DNA from 2 places in the Sporosarcina sp. FSL W7-1283 genome. Region 1 is predicted to be linked to the other one. Evidence: predicted binding sites of a transcription regulator. Region 1 holds the regulator's gene; the other holds the start of a gene.

What was found. The regulator CtsR, encoded in region 1, represses protease genes until heat stress. The targets are predictions, from matches to a motif close to ATGGTCAATAAAGGTCAAACA.
Region 2: the regulator CtsR is predicted to act here: its motif matches at 5,327-5,347, upstream of clpP (ATP-dependent Clp endopeptidase proteolytic subunit ClpP).

Annotation. Positions count from the first base shown of each region.
Region 1 covers NZ_JBBOOL010000001.1:3,641,607-3,650,959, forward strand. Annotated here, with positions in the region: gene MKY93_RS19110 (ATP-dependent Clp protease ATP-binding subunit) at 1-1,165, opposite strand, end outside; gene MKY93_RS19115 (protein arginine kinase) at 1,357-2,445, opposite strand; gene MKY93_RS19120 (UvrB/UvrC motif-containing protein) at 2,435-2,950, opposite strand; gene MKY93_RS19125 (CtsR family transcriptional regulator) at 2,998-3,468, opposite strand; gene bioB (biotin synthase BioB) at 3,698-4,702, opposite strand; gene MKY93_RS19135 (biotin transporter BioY) at 4,699-5,301, opposite strand; gene MKY93_RS19140 (hypothetical protein) at 5,568-5,765, opposite strand; SAM riboswitch class I at 5,930-6,039, shown strand; gene MKY93_RS19145 (bifunctional homocysteine S-methyltransferase/methylenetetrahydrofolate reductase) at 6,121-7,980, shown strand; gene metH (methionine synthase) at 7,961-9,353, shown strand, end outside.
Region 2 covers NZ_JBBOOL010000001.1:2,915,239-2,924,591, forward strand. Annotated here, with positions in the region: gene MKY93_RS15270 (arsenic transporter) at 1-977, shown strand, start outside; gene ehuA (ectoine/hydroxyectoine ABC transporter ATP-binding protein EhuA) at 1,258-2,031, opposite strand; gene ehuD (ectoine/hydroxyectoine ABC transporter permease subunit EhuD) at 2,078-2,761, opposite strand; gene ehuC (ectoine/hydroxyectoine ABC transporter permease subunit EhuC) at 2,761-3,420, opposite strand; gene ehuB (ectoine/hydroxyectoine ABC transporter substrate-binding protein EhuB) at 3,537-4,424, opposite strand; tRNA gene MKY93_RS15295 (tRNA-Arg) at 5,129-5,200, opposite strand; gene clpP (ATP-dependent Clp endopeptidase proteolytic subunit ClpP) at 5,432-6,025, shown strand; gene MKY93_RS15305 (HPr family phosphocarrier protein) at 6,071-6,331, opposite strand; gene whiA (DNA-binding protein WhiA) at 6,383-7,315, opposite strand; gene MKY93_RS15315 (gluconeogenesis factor YvcK family protein) at 7,358-8,353, opposite strand; gene rapZ (RNase adapter RapZ) at 8,331-9,218, opposite strand; gene MKY93_RS15325 (8-oxo-dGTP diphosphatase) at 9,225-9,353, opposite strand, start outside.

The DNA.
Region 1 (9,353 bases):
GTAAGAAACGATCGGAAATATAGCGATCAGACATTTTCGCAGCTGCTTCTACTGCTTCATCCGTTATCTTCACTCGGTGATGCGCTTCATAGCGATCACGAAGTCCTCTAATGATTTGGATAGTCTCTTCCACCGTTGGTTCATCTACTTGGATCGGCTGGAATCGACGTTCAAGTGCTGCATCTTTTTCAATGTATTTACGATATTCATCTAATGTAGTAGCGCCGATACATTGTAATTCTCCTCGAGCGAGAGAAGGTTTTAAGATATTAGATGCATCGATCGCACCTTCCGCTCCGCCCGCGCCAATCAATGTATGCAATTCATCGATGAACAGAATGATGTTTCCTGCCTGACGAATCTCTTCCATCACTTTTTTCATGCGGTCTTCAAATTCACCACGATATTTCGTGCCCGCAACAACTGTACCCATATCGAGCGTCATAACACGTTTGTCACGTAAGATTTCAGGTACTTCATTGTTGACTACTTGCTGTGCCAACCCTTCTGCGATTGCAGTTTTACCAACACCAGGCTCCCCAATCAAGACTGGATTGTTTTTGGTACGACGAGCCAGCACTTCAATTACACGCGTAATCTCTTTGCTTCGTCCAATAACTGGATCCAAAGTGCCTTCACGTGCAATCTCTGTTAAATCTCTAGCTAAACTATCCAATGTCGGTGTAGCGGCAGTAGCGTTGTTTGAAGTACTGCCAACTGAACTTTCATCATTGCCGAGTAACTGAAGAACTTGCTGGCGAGCTTTGTTTAAGCTGACGCCCGCATTGTTCAGGACGCGAGCCGCTACGCCTTCTCCTTCTCGGATTAATGCTAATAAAATATGTTCTGTACCAATATAGGAATGACCCAGCTTACGGGATTCATCAACCGAAAGCTCGATGACGCGTTTTGCACGCGGTGTATAATGAACGATCGGTCCTACATCTTTCGAGCCCACGCCTACAAGAGCCTCTACTTCCCGTTCAATCGTATCCGCATTGACACTAATGGCGTCCAGCGCTTTCGCTGCGATTCCACCGCCTTCTCGGATCAATCCAAGTAAAATATGCTCTGTACCAATTGATTCGTGTTTTAAGCGTATTGCCTCTTCTTGAGCCAGTTGCAAAACTTTTTGCGCACGTTGTGTAAATCGATTAAACATCATATCCATTCCCCTCTTTTCTTCATAAATAGAACCTATTCTATGTTATGCCAGTTGAATCCTCATTGCTTTAATCCTTCACTCTATACCTATTCATATCATTTCATAAAAAGCCGTAATTTAAACCTCAATACTGACTTTGACTATCTTTGATTAACTATAAATCCAAATTGACGATCTTGCAAAAAGTATGCTCAGGACTTTTCAGAATTGTTTCCTGGAGCTTGCGTACATTCAATTCCTAAGCGATCACGGAATAATTTTGCACGAAATACGTCGCGTTGGTCTGATGTTAATTCTGTACCCGCATATTGCTGAAGGAAACCTGGCTGCATGAAAATCATTAATTCATTTAAAATTGCCATGTCTAAATTTTCTATGATACCTAAATCAATACCCAAACGGACATCGGACAAACATCTGGCTGCTTCTGCGGAAGGTAGTATACGGGCATGAGTAATCGTACCAAGCGAACGGTAAAGCCGATTTTCCAAATGGACCTGTGATTTCGCTAATAATATTTCACGGGACTTTTTCTCGTGTGCAATCAAACGCTTTGATATATTGTCCAGATCCTTCAATATTTCTTCTTCAGACTTGCCAAGTGTTGTTTGATTGGATATCTGATAAATATTTCCAAGGGCTTCACTGCCTTCTCCGTAGCTACCGCGCACCACCATCCCAAGACGTGATATTGCAGGAATAATCCGTTCAATTTGCTTGGTGATGGTGAGAGCCGGTAAATGCATCATGACAGATGCCCGCATACCGGTTCCTGTGTTGGATGGACAACTAGTCAAATAGCCAAACGTCTCATCAAAAGCATAATCCAAGTTTCGTTCTATCTCGCTGTCTACTTGATTCGCCTGCTCATAGGCAGTATCGATTTGAAAGCCAGGATAAATACATTGGATACGTATATGGTCTTCTTCATTCACCATAATACTGATTGTTTCATCTTCTGAAAGCAGGACCGAACCGTATTTATCTGGGTCGATTAACTGTGGGCTTACCAAATGTTTCTCAACTAATATTTGTCTCTCAAGAGGTGATAGGTCTGACATCGACGTGCCCGCAAAATGATGCTCTTCCATAGTAGCCACCGCTTGGTCAACTGCTTCATTGACACGTTTAGCGTCTTCTTCAGAAGCACAAATAGGGAATAGGTAACTTTGCAGGTTGCGTGCTAATCTGATTCTTGTAGATAGGACGATATCCGAATGTTCTCCCTTTGCCACCATCCAGCCTGTCAGCTCTTGTTTGATGAATTTTTCAAATGACATGTTGATCGTCACCTCCATCGGCCAATTGCTTTTTTACTGTATTGGCTTCATCTCGTAATACGGCAGCTTCTTCAAAACGCTCAGCTTCTACCGCTTCCTTCATTTTTGTGCGGATGTCCTCTAATTGTTTTTTCAAAGCAAACCGTTCATTGAAGGAGACTGGTACCTTACCACCATGATTTGTATTGCCGTTATGCAATTTAGCAAACACTCGTGGCAGCTGCTCGCGGAAAGTATCGTAGCACGTCGCACATCCAAATTTCCCAATGTCTAAAAACCTATGAAAAGTCAGTCCGCAACTCGGACATTTGGGGCCATCAGGCAAAGTCTCATTCGACTTTTGACCTTGTAATAATTCTGAACCTCCAAGCCAATGTGCCAGAAATTGTTGAATGGACAACGGCTCTTGATCAGGGCTGAATGAAAATGTCTGGGAGTAAAACGCACATTTATCACATAAATGCCGCTCTGTCGTGCCATTCATTGTCTCTTGTTTAAAAACCACAGTGGCCGGACGTTCTTTGCAGTTTTCACAAAGCATTTATCATCACCTCATTCTACTTCTTCATAAATCAATGTGACTAACATGGCGCGGAGTATTCGCGAACGCAATGCATCTCGTTCAGGAAGCATATAGCGCAGTGTGGCTCGACCTACCGCAGCTAACATAAGTTTGGCTTCACGCTCTGTAATCACTTCTTCTTCAATCAAACGAATAATTACATCTTCAGCCATCGTAGAGGATGCTCCCGCTTCCAAACTTCCCAGCGCTTGCTCGAGCAAGTCCTTCCGTGAATTCGTCTGCACCCGATAAATCCGAATGTATCCACCGCCTCCGCGTTTTGACTCTACTGCGTAGCCTCTCTCGACTGTGAAGCGAGTTTTGATTACGTAGTTGATCTGCGAAGGAACACATTGGAATTTCTCGGCGACTTCATTCCGTTTGATTTCAACAGAGGCACTGTCTTCCTTTTCGATAATGGACTTCAAATACCCTTCAATAATGTCAGAAATGTTCCGCATCTCGTCACCTCGTTTCTGCTCGTTCTCTTAGTTGACTTTGACTATCTTTGACTTGATTGTATCGCAGAAAATGCGTGAGATGCAATTGATTTGTTTTAATATGTATGTTTGATTTTTTTGCATGTCTTGCGTTAGGCTGTCTCTCTACATGGAGGATTATTCAAGATCTTTTCATGTTTTTCATTGAACGAAAAAAACCACGCAAGCTGTCTGCGCGGTTAGATCTCTCTTATATAGTCATAGGTTCTTTCTTCAATGGTTCCAAGTCCACTTCAAAGCCCATATCTTCTAACATTTGTTGGTCTTTGTCGTTTTCCTGACCCGATGTTGTCAAATAGTCACCGATGAAGATAGAGTTTGCAGCATATAAGCCAAGTGGTTGAAGGCTGCGAAGGTTCACTTCGCGTCCACCCGAAATTCGTATTTCTTTTGTTGGATTGATGAAACGAAATAGGCTAAGTACCTTCAAGCAATAGCGCGGATCCAGTTCAGAGGTCCCTTCTAGCGGCGTCCCATCCACGGCGTGCAGGAAGTTGACTGGAATGGAGTCTGCATCGAGTATCCGCAGGCTGTGTGCCATGGAAATGACATCCTCTTTTGTTTCACGCATTCCGACTATTACGCCAGAGCAAGGAGATATTCCCGCTTCCTTTACATGTCCTACTGTGTTTACACGATCATCGTATGTGTGCGATGTAGTGATGCTTTCATGGTGTTCGGCAGAGGTGTTCAAGTTGTGATTGTATCGGTCTACACCTGCTTCTTTCAAGCGTGCGGCTTGTTCTGGCTTCAGAATGCCTAAACATGCACAAACGGTCATTCCTTTATGTTTCTCTTTAATTTTCTTGACGGAATCAATAACGATTTCAAGCTCACTAGCCCGAGGTCCTCGTCCACTTGCCACGATACAATAAGTGCCCGCTTTATTTGCAGCAGCTCGCTCTGCACCTTGTAATATTTCTTCTGATTTCATCATTGCATACTTTTCAACCGGTGCTTTTGACACAATCGACTGGGCACAGTAGCCACAGTTTTCCGGGCACAACCCCGACTTCGTATTGATGATCATATTAAGTTTTACTTTGTTTCCATAGTAATGGGATCGGATCGAGTACGTCGCATGAAGCAGCAACAGCAAATCTTCATCCGGACTATTTAATATTGAAAGCGCTTCCTCATTTGTTAATACGTGACCTTTCAAAACTTGGTCAGCCAGCCTTTGATAGTTCGTCAAAATGAATGCCTCACTTTCAAATGTTTTGAAATTCTAAATGCGAATATTCCCGCCAGTACGGCTAGCACAATATCCTTCGGTAATGGAGGAATCATCCAAAGCCATGCAATTTTGTACGTAAACACCTCTGGCGCCGCAGCCCAAACTTTATAGGCGACATACATCCAGTTCGTACCCAATAAATAGTTGATTGCTGTCGCAACAAGTGATGCAATAATATAAGATGGCAGTGTATTCTTACGCTCCACGATTTTACCTGCTACATAAGCAATCAAGATGAAAGTAACGATAAAACCAAATGTCGGGCTTAAGATTTGGCCAAATCCACCTTGAAACTTAGCAAATACAGGAGCCCCTGCAAGGCCGACCATCATATAGACAGTCATCGACAATGCACCAAGACGGCTACCCAATAACAATCCTGACAAAACAGCGAAAAATGTCTGCAATGTAATAGGTACTCCCCCGACTACTAAAAATGGTATGAAAGAAGTGATATTAGCCCCAATCATCATTAAAGCAGCAAACATTCCACTATATACAATTGACAATGTACTGAATTTACTTTGCGGACGTCCTTCCGAAGCTGTCGTCATCATGACACCTCTTTCTATTTTGAGTTACTATAAAAATAGTAATGGTTGACTCATTAATTGTCAACTCGTTTTTAATTTAAGTTAACTAATAATTTATGGAACATCTTATATGTAAGGAATGACACCCTTTTCTTATCCAATAAGGCAGAAAGAAACAGACAAGACCCACATCTACCCCTGCTGGCAATTTCTTAGAATGAACAAAATGCTTTCTCTGCAAAAAAAGAACTACCCGGGAAGTCAGATGAACATGACTTCTCGGGCAGCTCCTATTTCTTTTTATCGACTTTGTCTTCTTTTTCTTTCCTGAAAAGAAAAAAAGCAAGTACACCACTTAATGCAGCGGCGCCAAAGGTAATCCAAACACGCGAATCCCACGGTACTTCTTCATAATTATTCTCCAACATAATCCAGGCAAGCGTGCCGACAAGTGCCGCTATCGGAATGGAGTATTTAAAAAACTGCATGATTCCTCACCTTTTCAAGTTACTCCTTTAATTTTACCATGTTTCAGTAAATTTCTCTATGCGCACTCCGGTCTTCAAGAACTTCATCAAACATTCACTTGACGATTACCTACAAAGCCGCTATGATATGGTTAGAATTATCGAAATAATTTAATAAGAATCATATCTTATCAAGAGAAGCAGAGGGACTGGCCCAAAGACGCTTCAGCAACCAGCCGATGGGCAAGGTGCTACTTCCAGCAGTATGCCGAAATGGCACACTGAAAGATGAGAGGGAACTGGTCATTGCGATTACAAAGCCTTCTATTTACTTGAAGGCTTTTTTTGATTAGAGAAAACAAAGGGGGATTTGATGATGTCATTACTGGAGAAACTTCAAACAAATGTCCTGACAGCAGATGGGGCAATGGGAACTATTTTGTATTCATATGGGATCGATTATTGCTATGAGGAATTAAATATAGAGAAACCTGAAATTATAGAGAAAATCCACCACGACTATATCGAGGCGGGAGCTGATATTATTCAGACCAATACATACAGTGCCAATGCAGTGAAATTGGCTCGTTATGGATTGGAAAACCGTGTTACGGAATTCAATAAAGCAGCAATCCAAATTGCAAAGCGGGCTGCTGCACCAGGTGGTCAATTTGTGCTTGGTACCATCGGCGGTTTGCGTGGAATTCGCAAAAGTGATGCATCGCTCGATGAAGTAAAGCAAGTAGTCCTTGAACAGGCCAACGCATTATTGACTGGAGATCCAGACGGACTGTTACTCGAAACGTATTATGATTTCGAAGAATTATCATCCGTCGTTTCAACACTTCGTCAAATCACAGATGTTCCGCTAATTGCGCAAGTCTCCATGCACGATCCTGGAGTTTTGCAAAACGGACTTTCATTGAATGACGCGTTGCATCAACTGGAATCACTAGGTGCAAGTATAGTCGGTGTAAACTGCCGCTTAGGGCCTTACCATACAATCCAAGCTTTTGAAAATGTGAAACTGCCGGAAAATGCATTTTTATCCGCTTATCCGAATGCATCTTTACTGGATGTGGAAGATGGCCGCATTGTCTATGAATCTGAAGCTGAGTACTTCGGGCGAGCTGCAGTATTGCTGCGTGATCAAGGTGTACGGTTAATTGGCGGGTGTTGCGGAACTACTCCTAAACATATTAAAGCAGCGAAAACTCGATTAGCGGGATTGTCTCCTATCACCAAGAAAGTAGTAGAACCAACAAAGCCAATCGTTATTCAGGAAGCCGGCCCGGTAAAACATCAACCGCTCCACGAGAAAGCCAAAACAGAACGTACGGTCATTGTGGAATTGGACACACCACGGCATTTAGAGACAGAAGATTATATTAAAGGTGCCAATTTACTTTACGATGCAGGTGTTGATGCCGTAACGATGGCGGATAACTCATTGGCATCCCCTCGGATCAGCAATATGGCAATGGGTTCCATCATTAAAATGCAGCACAATATCCGCCCTCTTGTCCACTTAACGTGTCGAGATCACAACTTGATCGGGTTACAATCTCATCTAATGGGGCTTGACGCGTTAGGCATCCACGATATTCTGGCTGTAACAGGTGATCCGACGAAAGTTGGTGATTTCCCTGGCGCAACAAGCGTCTACGATGTATCGAGTATGGAACTGCTGCAGTTAATCAAACAGTTGAATGAAGGGATTTCATTCTCCGGTAAACCATTACGTAAAAAAGCAAACTTCTCAGTTTCAGCTGCGTTCAATCCGAATGTCCGAGTATTGGACCGGGCTGTTCAGCGATTGGAGAAAAAGATTGAAGCAGGTGCAGATTATTTCATAACGCAACCTGTCTATACAAAAGAAAAGATTATTGACGTCTATGAGGCTACAAAACATCTAGATACACCTATCTTCATAGGTATTATGCCTTTGACAAATATTCGCAACGCAGAGTTTCTGCATCATGAAGTGCCTGGCATTAAACTATCTGACGAAGTGCTTGAACGGATGCGCGCCTGTGGCGACGACCGAGCAAAAGCCACTGAAACAGGAATTCAGATCGCAAAGGAGCTGATCGATACAGCAGCGCAATACTTTAACGGACTGTATTTGATCACACCATTCCTCCGTTACGACATGACACTTGAGCTACATGACTACATTAAACAAATAGATAAGCAGAAGGAGAGCGAATTATCACATGCAGAGACATCCTATTGAAGAACAACTAGACAAACGAATCCTTATCATTGATGGCGCGATGGGGACGATGCTGCAGGCGGAGGACCTCTCAACAGAAGATTTTGGAGGCGAAGATTACGACGGCTGTAATGAATATTTAAACGTTTTACGACCTGATATCTTGGAGAAGATTCATGATGAGTACCTAGAGGCAGGAGCCGACATCATTTGTACCAACACATTTGGCGGCACTCCCCTTGTTCTGAATGAATTTGCACTAGGACATCGTGCACATGAAATCAATACTAAAGCTGTCGAAATTGCAAAGGCAAGTGCAGCAAAGTATTCCACTGCGGAGTGGCCGCGTTTTGTCGCAGGGGCGATCGGACCGACGACTAAGACTCTTTCTGTCACAGGCGGCATTACATTCGATGAACTTTCTAATGATTTTTACGTGCAGGCGAAAGCATTGGTTGAAGCTGGCAGCGATTTAATCCTCATGGAAACTAGTCAGGATATGCTAAACGTCAAAGCCGGCACGATTGGTATTAAAAAGGCCTTTGAAGAGCTAGGACGCGAAGTACCAATCATGATTTCCGGTACAATCGAACCGATGGGTACAACACTTGCAGGTCAAAGTATCGAAGCATTTTACATTTCCATTGGACACGTCAATCCCCTATCTGTCGGCCTAAACTGTGCGACTGGACCAGAATTCATGACGGATCACTTACGTTCGTTATCTGACCTGGCAACTAGCTATGTGACATGCTATCCGAATGCCGGATTGCCAGATGAAGAAGGTCATTATCATGAGTCTCCAGAATCCCTATCGAAGAAGCTGGAAGGATTTGCAGAAAAAGGCTGGTTGAACATGGTCGGCGGCTGTTGTGGTACGACACCTGAGCACATTCGAGCAATTCGAGAAGCTGTAAAAGACAAAGCACCTCGTCAAATGCCTGAAATAGAACCTGGTCATGCCGTTTCAGGTATTGAACCTTTGCTATATGATGACACATTGCGTCCTTTATTAATTGGGGAGCGTACAAACGTTATCGGCTCACGGAAGTTTAAGAAGCTAATTATAGAAGAGAAGTTTGAAGAAGCGTCTGAAATTGCACGTGCACAAGTAAAACGCGGTGCGCACGTACTCGATATTTGTCTGGCGAATCCAGATCGTGATGAACTGATCGATATGACGCGTTTTATGAAAGAAGTCGTAAAAAAGGTTAAAGTCCCTCTAGTAATTGACTCAACGGACGAAAATGTCATCGCGGAAGCATTAAAGTATTCCCAAGGAAAAGCGATTATCAACTCGATCAACTTGGAGGACGGCGAAGAACGATTTGACGCAGTTTTGCCTCTCGTGAAAAAATATGGCGCGGCAGTGGTGGTTGGTACCATTGATGAAA
Region 2 (9,353 bases), 730 kb from region 1:
CCGTGTCGGCACTATTCGCGAATGATGGGGCTGCTCTGATTTTGACTCCGATTGTTTTGGCAATGGTGAGAGCTCTCGATTTTAAAGAAAAGATGATTTTGCCTTTTGTTATGGCATCCGGCTTCATCGCGGATACGACATCTCTTCCCTTCGTCGTAAGCAATCTCGTGAATATTGTATCCGCTGATTTCTTCGGCATAGGTTTCGCGGAATATGCGAGCCGAATGATCATCCCGAACTTCTTCAGTTTGATCGCGAGCATCCTGGTACTCTATCTTTATTTTGCTAAATCCATTCCGAAGCATTTCGATGAATCGCGGCTGCGTCAACCTGCCGCTGCCATTCAGGATCAGAGAATGTTTCGGATTTCATGGATTGTACTCGGCATTTTGTTGATCGGCTACTTTGCCAGCGAATCCCTCACTCTGCCTGTTTCATTTGTTGCAGGGGCGGTAGCACTTCTCTTCTTGCTGACAGCCAAACGCAGTCCCGCTGTAGAAATAAATAAAGTGATAAAAGGTGCGCCTTGGGCAATCGTCTTCTTTTCAATCGGCATGTATGTTGTTGTATACGGCTTACGAAACGCAGGCATGACCGCTACGCTGACTAGTTTGATCGAATGGACGTCCAGCCACGGATTGTATGCCGCCACGATCAGTATGGGCTTCATTGCTGCTATTCTGTCCTCTTTCATGAATAATTTGCCGACCGTCATGATCGATGCATTGGCCATCCAAGATGCAGCTGTATCACCTGAAATTCGCGAAGCTCTTATATACGCTAATGTCATTGGGTCTGATCTTGGACCGAAAATGACACCGATCGGATCATTGGCTACTTTGCTTTGGTTGCATGTTCTTTCATTAAAAGGCGTCCGAATTTCTTGGGGGTATTATTTCAAAGTAGGTATCGTATTAACTGTTCCTACTTTATTTATTACGTTAACCGGATTATGGTGGTGGCTGACCATCGTATGAAGATAAAAGGCTGTCCTGGAAGTTTTCAGTGACAGTCTTTTTTTCCGTGTTCCGGCAAGCGTAGAAGAGAAACGCACGAAAGTGTCATTGCACCGAGCCAAAATGCCAACGAACCAAGCGAAAAATCTTCCGGACCGCACCAAAGTCGGGTCATCCCGAACCAAATCACTTAACAAGCGAGCCAAACAGCCAACGTACCGAACATTTTCGGCTACCCTTCCCGACAACTTCTTCCCACGTTAAAAAGGAGCCGGCCGAAATTTCTCGGACAGCCCCTTTTTCATCTACTGCTTGTAAAACGTCCTAAGAAATCTTGCAGACGCTCACTTTCTGGATTCATCAGAATTTCTGAAGGCGCACCCTGTTCTTCGATGACGCCTTCATTCAGGAAGACGACACGATCAGCGATGTCGAGGGCGAAATCCATTTCATGTGTAACAAGGATCATTGCCATCTCCCCTTCCTTCGCCAAATCACGGATGACTTCCAGCACTTCTCCGACTAACTCTGGGTCGAGGGCGGACGTCACTTCATCGAACAGCATGACTTTCGGACGCATCATCAAGGCGCGAGCCATGGCGACACGTTGTTTTTGTCCGCCTGACAATTGTGCAGGATAGAGTTCGATTTTGTCACCCAGTCCCACCTTCTCAAGCATCTCAACGGCCGTCGCTTTCACTTCCGCCTTGCTTTCATTTTTCACGAGAACTGGAGCCAACATGCAGTTCTCCAATATCGTCATATGTGGGAATAGGTTAAAATGTTGGAATACCATGCCGATATCTCCGCGAATGGAACGCAGATGGTTTTCATCTGCTGTCACCCACTCACCTTTCTTCTCCATCTGCCATAAGTTCTCGCCGTTCACTTCAATGACGCCAGCTGTCGGTTCTTCCAGTGTCATCAACATCCGGATGATCGTCGTTTTACCAGAACCACTCGGACCGATCAGAGCCACTTTTTCAGATGGTTTGATATCCAGGTCAATCCCCTTTAATACTTCGGTTTGCCCAAATGATTTATGAACGTCTTTATATTGCACTATCGGTTCCACTCTCTTACCCTCTCCTTCATTCAGTTGCGTTTTTATTCAGGATGCATTATGCCATCGTCTTCTTATCGAAACGACGGTTGTACTTTTTCTCTAATTTATTTATCAACAACGCCGAAGGATAACTCAATAATAAGAAGAACAGCGCCACCACAGTAAGAGGCTCCACGTATTTATAATATTGAGCTCCATAGTCATTCGCGATATGAAGCATCGCCACCACACCGATTGTAGACGCAAGTGGAACTTCCTTAAACATGATGATCAAGTAATTCCCGAGCATTGGGATCGTAGGCGGAATTGCTTGAGGCAAAATGATTTTCATCCATTTTTGACGTGTGGATAAATTCAGTGCAGTCGATGCTTCCCACTGACCTTTATCCACTGATTCAATGCCTGAACGATATACTTCAGACATGTACGTGCTAAAATGTATGCCAAGACCGAGAATTGCAGCTACAAAAGGATTTAGCGACACCCCTACAACCGGCATCATAGGCCATGCATAATAAATAAAAAACAATTGCACGAGCGGAGGCGTAGAACGAATGAATTCCGCAAGCCATCCAAACAGCCATCGCACAGGCCGCCAAGGAAGTCTGCTGATAAACACCCAGAAGAATCCGAAGACAGCGGCAAATAAATAGCATGCCAGCGTCAGTCCTAGGGTGATCCACAAGCCTTTAAAAATCATAGGAATTACTGAAAAAAACACTTCCCAACTCCAAGTCATCAGCTAGCCACCCCTTTCTTCGATACACTCTCCATCTTTCTTGTGAAAGCAATCAACGGCAGCGCAATCACAAAGTACATCACGAGGAGAAGTACATAAACCGTCGGGGATTCCGCCAAGTGCGTGCTTCGGTAAATATTTCCGTAATACAATAAGTCCGTCAGTCCAATCAATGACACCAACGACGTTGCTTTCAAAATTTGAATCAAGTAGTTGCCGTATTCAGGAAGCATCATACGCAGCGCCTGAGGTAGAATAATATGCCGCATCCGTTGAAACTTCGATAAATTCAGCGCGACGGATGCTTCAGTCTGCCCGACCGCAACCGCTTGAATCGATCCGCGCACAATCTCAGACATATAGGCCCCATAATTTAGCGAGATCGCCAGTACAGCCACCCATATATCGCTCCCCAGATGGATATTGAATAGGCCGGGCAGCGCATATGAAAACCAGAACAATTGTACAATCAGCGATGTCCCACGAAAAATTTCTACATAGAAACCAGTGAACCCTCTCAGCAAAGGATTCGTGTTGACACGCGACAGACCTGCAACGAAAGCAATAATACTCGCACAAATAATCGACAGGACCAGCACCTGTAACGTTACGCCTAACCCTTGTACGACGGTGGCAAATATATCGGGTAAGGAACTCACAAAAACCACTCCATTATTTACGTTTTCATTTCATTCTTCTTAATCTAGTGCCATGAGCAGCTTATGGAAGGTAAGAAAAAGGCCATGCCGCTGTTGGGCATGACCCGGCCACTCTTTTAATAGTTCTCTCCGCTGCAGACACTTTCCGTTGTTATTTCATTTTCAACAATATTCATCTCTTCTGTGAAACCGAATGGTTCGATCAACTCTGCAATTTTCCCGCTGTCTTTCAGCTTTTGCAATTCTTCATTGTACGCTTCACGCAGTTCATCATCACTGTCTAGGAAAGCAGCTGCGCCATAGCTTGGTACGCCTTCGATATCAGGTTGTTCGAAATCCGTGACAAACTCGAGCTTGTCATTATTTGCTGATTCCAGCGCCATTTTAATGGTCATTTCAGTACCCGTTGTGACAGCAGCACGCCCCGATTCAACAGCTGAGAATGAAGCCGGAATATCGGGAACCATCATAATTTGACTTTCTGCAATGCCTTCACGAAGCATGAAATCTTTTTCTGTAGCTCCACTCATCACCGCCACTTTGATATCTGGATTCGCGGCAATATCTTTATAGCTCTTCAAATTCATCGGGTTGCCTTTTTCTACGATCAAGCCTTCCCCATATTTGATTTCAGGCTCACCAAACGAAACAGTTGCACAACGGTCCGGCGTAATTGCCATACCCGCTGTCACTACATCAAACTTCCCTGCGCCTAAGCCTGGGATCAATTGACCGAATTCGGATAGTTTGCCATCCACTTCCTCAACGCCCAAGTTTTCAAAGACCGCTTTGGCAATAGCGACCGCAGCACCTTGCAATTCCCCATCTTCCTCATATGCATACGGTTTCTCATTGGCAAAGCCGACTCTGACAACGCCTTTCTCTTTCAAATCATCCAACTTACTTCCACTACTGCTGCTACCGGAATCTGAATCACCATTACCGCATGCTGCCAGTAGTAAAAGCATCATCATCGCCAAAACACCTATCGCCGACTTCTTCATAATTCTCCCCCTTGACTTTTTCATCAAACATTTTTTTCTTAGTTGCTAGATTACCATAGTTAAAATTCGAGTTCAAATCGTTTTCGTTATTTTCTAAATATCCAATTAAGTGGATACCATCTACAAACATGATTATGACAGCGTTTTCAAGAGACAAGATTCGCTATTAATATATTTAAATTTTATTTTTTAATAGGTGAAAAGGCGCTAATTTAATTTCGCTTCATACAAACTTTCTTTTTCAAATTAAAGGGCTAATCTCATACTTATTTTCCCATTATTTAATTCATAAAGAAAATTAATAATATCTTTCAATTACAGCTACCTTTTGTGTGACCAAGCATAAAAAACAGAAGAAAATACCAAATCTCCGCATAAAAAGAACCATCTGATAAGTCATGTAGAAATGACTTTTCGGACGGTTTAACAAGTCTCTATTGCAACTAAACCTTTAATACTCCAAGCAACAAAGTTATTGTACCAATTGAAAAATTTCTTAGCTTCCTTGCTGCTAACATATGTTATAAAAGAGCCGTGTGTTGTCGATACTCAAGAAAGTGGACATGAGAACAGAAATAGCACACGTGAAACACAAATTCGTTTCACTGTATTGTACAAAAATGAAAAAACCCTGTAAATGATGATAAATCAACATTTACAGGATCTTTATTCAGTACATATCGTATAACGATTTAACCTAGTAACGCCCTCGGCAGGAATCGAACCCACATTTTAAGAACCGGAATCTTACGTGCTATCCGTTGCACCACGAGGGCAAAATAAAAACATTACCTATACTCAGTGATCTCGTCTGCTGCAAAAATTATAAAAGCTTCTCTAACAGACATCTTCCATTATACCGTGGAATAGAATGAAAAGCAATCTAATTTTTTAAGGCAAATGATTTGACCTTTGTTGACCATCATAGGTAAAATACAATTATAGTTGAAATACCAACTAATTTCAACCGAACGATTATTATGAAGCATTAAAAGGAGGAAGTACCATTGAATCTTATTCCTACAGTTATTGAACAAACCAACCGTGGTGAACGGGCGTATGACATCTATTCCCGCTTGTTGAAAGACCGGATTATCATGCTCGGCAGCGGCATCGATGACAATGTTGCGAATTCGATCGTTGCGCAGCTCTTATTCCTGGAAGCAGAAGATCCGGAAAAAGACATCTCCATTTATATTAACAGCCCGGGTGGAAGTATTACAGCGGGTATGGCGATCTACGACACGATGCAATTTATTAAACCGGACATCCAGACAATCTGTATCGGTATGGCTGCATCCATGGGTGCCTTCTTACTGACAGCGGGAGCACCAGGCAAACGTTACGCATTGCCTAACGCAGAAGTAATGATTCACCAACCACTTGGTGGTGCACAAGGTCAAGCGACTGAAATTGAAATCGCAGCGAAGCGCATCTTGCACTTACGTGAGAAGTTGAATCAAATTTTGGCCGATCGTACAGGTCAGCCGATTGAAGTCATCGCACAAGATACGGATCGTGATAATTTCATGACAGCGGAACGTGCAAAAGAATATGGCTTAATCGATCATATCGTTCAACGCAGCGACATGAAAAAATAAGACAAAAAAGAACCGATTCTTCCCAAAAAGGAGAATCGGTTCTTTTTATTGCTGTTCAGCTTCTACAAAATCCGTAAGATTCTGAAGTGCCAAGTCTTCATCAATGCCGTCTGCCATCAAGATGATCTCAGTGCCTTTGGCAATCGCCAGACTCATAATCCCCATGATGCTTTTCGCATTCACCTGGCGTCTTTCTTTCTTCAAATAAATATCTGCAGTGTATTTATTTGCTTCCTGGACAAATAGTGCGGCTTGTCTCGCCTGTAATCCAGGTTTGATTCCCACTTTCACAGTTTTTTCTACCATATCGTATGCTCCTTTTCTTCCTTTTTTAAGAAGGATCTACTCGTTCTTTCGTTAATTTCCGCGCAATCTTTCAGCGATCTCTTCAATCTTCCGCAAGCGATGATTGACACCCGATTTACTGACAGGCGTCCCTGTCACCAGCTCGCCCAATTCTTTTAACGTAACATCTTGATGAGCTACGCGTAATTGAGCAATTTCTTGCAGACGCTCCGGCAATTGATCGAGCCCGATCGTCTGTTCAATCAACTTAATATTCTCTACTTGCCGTTGGGCCGCACCAATCGTTTTATTCAGATTGGCGGTTTCGCAATTCACTAGTCGATTTACGCTATTCCGCATATCCCGCATAATCCGGACATCCTCAAATTTCATGAGAGATACATGCGCACCGATTATACCTAGGAAATCGGATATCTTTTCAGCTTCCTTCAAATACGCGATAAATCCTTTTTTTCGCTCTATAGATTTCGCATTTAATTGGAATCGATTCATTAACTCGACTAGTGATTCGCTATGTTCTTGATAACTTGAGAACACCTCCAAGTGATAGGAAGACGTCTCAGGGTTATTGACGGAACCTCCTGCCAGGAAAGCTCCGCGTAAGTATGCACGCGCACAGCAGTCGTCTTCAATGAGCTGCGGGTCGATTCGGTTCACCATTTGAAAATCATGCGTCATAATGGACAGTGTTTCCAATAAATCCTTAGCACCTTCCCGAATACGGCAAATATAAATATTATTTTTCTTCAAACGCATTTTCTTCCGTACAAGCATCTCTACTTTATAAGGATACAACTTTTTCAAGTTAGAATAAAGTCGTCTTGCTATCGCTGCATTTTCTGTTTGAACATCAAGACTTAATTGTTTATTGGAAAAAGACATCACGCCATTCATTCGAATAAAAGCTGCGATTTCTGCTTTCGTACAGCAGTCCTCCGCTTCAATTTGCGTCAATTCCTTTTTCGTTTTGGATGCAAAAGACATGATATTCCCCCTTTTTCGGCGATCTTCATATCTATCCGCCTTCTACGTTCTCTCTATATAGCGCATCAACACATCCGCCACGTCTGCCGATTTATGCATTATCGTTCCATTATATACAGTAGCAATTTCTTGTACAAATACTTCAGGCACGAGCGCTTGAAGCTTATCTAGATCGTTTTCGACCAACCACGGCTCCGTTTCTTCTCCAACACTTTTGTAAGCGCGTCTGAAGGCTTCTACATTATTAACGAGGACAGCATCCAGGAAAGGCTCTCCCGCGTGGTCATACAGCGCCTGAACGTGCTCAGAAGCAGTATAGCGGAAAGTCTCTCCTCTTTGTGTCGTCAAATTACCGACATAGACCTTCTTCGCGGTACTTTGGAGAACTGCGTCCCGAATATCTTGCACAAGTATGGTCGGCAAAATACTAGTATACAAGCTGCCAGGCCCAAACACGATCAAATCCGCCTTTTTGATCGTCGCCGCGGTCTCCGGCAACGGCTTGACATCTTCCGGTGAAATAAATACGTTTCGGATTTTTCTACCATAGAGAGGTATTTTGGATTCACCTGTAATTATTGAACCATCTTCAAGCTCAGCATGCAAGGTTATACGTTGATTTGCTGCCGGCAAGACTTTTCCTTTTATATTCAGCACGAGCCCCATCTGCTCAACCGCCCGCGCAAAATCTCCAGTAATTGTTGTTAACGCGGTCAGCATGAGATTTCCGAGTGAGTGGCCTTTCAGATCATCGGACCCTTCAAAACGGTATTGGAACATCTTTTCGATCAACGGTTCTACGTCTGAAAGCGCTGCCATAACCTGTCGGATGTCCCCTGGCGGCGGGATGTCATACTGATCGAACAATCGGCCCGAACTACCTCCGTCATCTGCTACTGTGACAATCGCTGTCAAATCAATAGGATAGCGTTTCAATCCACGCAAAATGTTTGAAAGGCCTGTTCCACCGCCGAACACAACAACTCTTTTTATAGTAGTGGATGGCATAGCAATGTCACACCTTTCTTTTTTCGACATCCCGGTGAGAAACAAACGTTGGGTAATCCTCTTTGAATTCTTTCATGAAGTATTCGGCAAGTGTGACGGAGCGATGTTGACCACCTGTACAGCCAAATGCGATGACTGCCTGCCCTTTTCCTTCTTGCTTATACTGCGGGATCAGGAATCTGAAAAGATCCGTCAATTTATCAATCAATACTTTTGTGTCATTCCACTTTAAAACGTATTCAGAGACTTCCGTATCCAATCCAGTCATTGGACGTAATTCTTCCAAATAATATGGATTCGGTAAAAATCGGACGTCAAATACGACATCTGCATCGATCGGCATTCCATGCTTAAATCCGAATGAAACAAAATTCAACGTAAACGTCGGCTCACCTGCCTTGGAAAATTCCCGCATAATCTTTTCACGTAATTGTTTCGGCTTTAACTGGGACGTGTCATAAATCGATCGCGACAAGCCTTTTAATTCCGTCAGTAAAATACGTTCTTTCCGTATGCCTTCGAGCAACACGCCACCTTCGGATAAAGGATGAGAGCGACGCGTTTCCTTATAGCGTTTAACAAGCGTTTCATCATTCGCATCAAGAAATAACAAACTCGCCTTAACGCCATCCATTTTGAACAACTCATCCAAAGCAGTGACCAATGAATCAAACAGGCTGCCACCGCGTGTATCCATCACCGCGGCAATGCGTCTCATCTGATTATCGGATTTCATCATCAATTCCAAGAATGTCACAAATAATTCGGGTGGCAGATTGTCGATACAATAGAAGCCCATATCCTCAAAACATTGCATAGCAACCGTTTTTCCAGCACCTGACATTCCGCTAATAATTACAACTTCATATTCATTTGAAACATGTGGTTGATCCATACTATTCTATTCACCTTCCATCGATTGTTGTAGCGACTCACGCAATAAACGAAATTGCTCTGTATAATAAAACGTTCCATATTGCGTACCTTCATGATGAATCGCAAACAATAAATTGGAACGATCTCCTTCCGC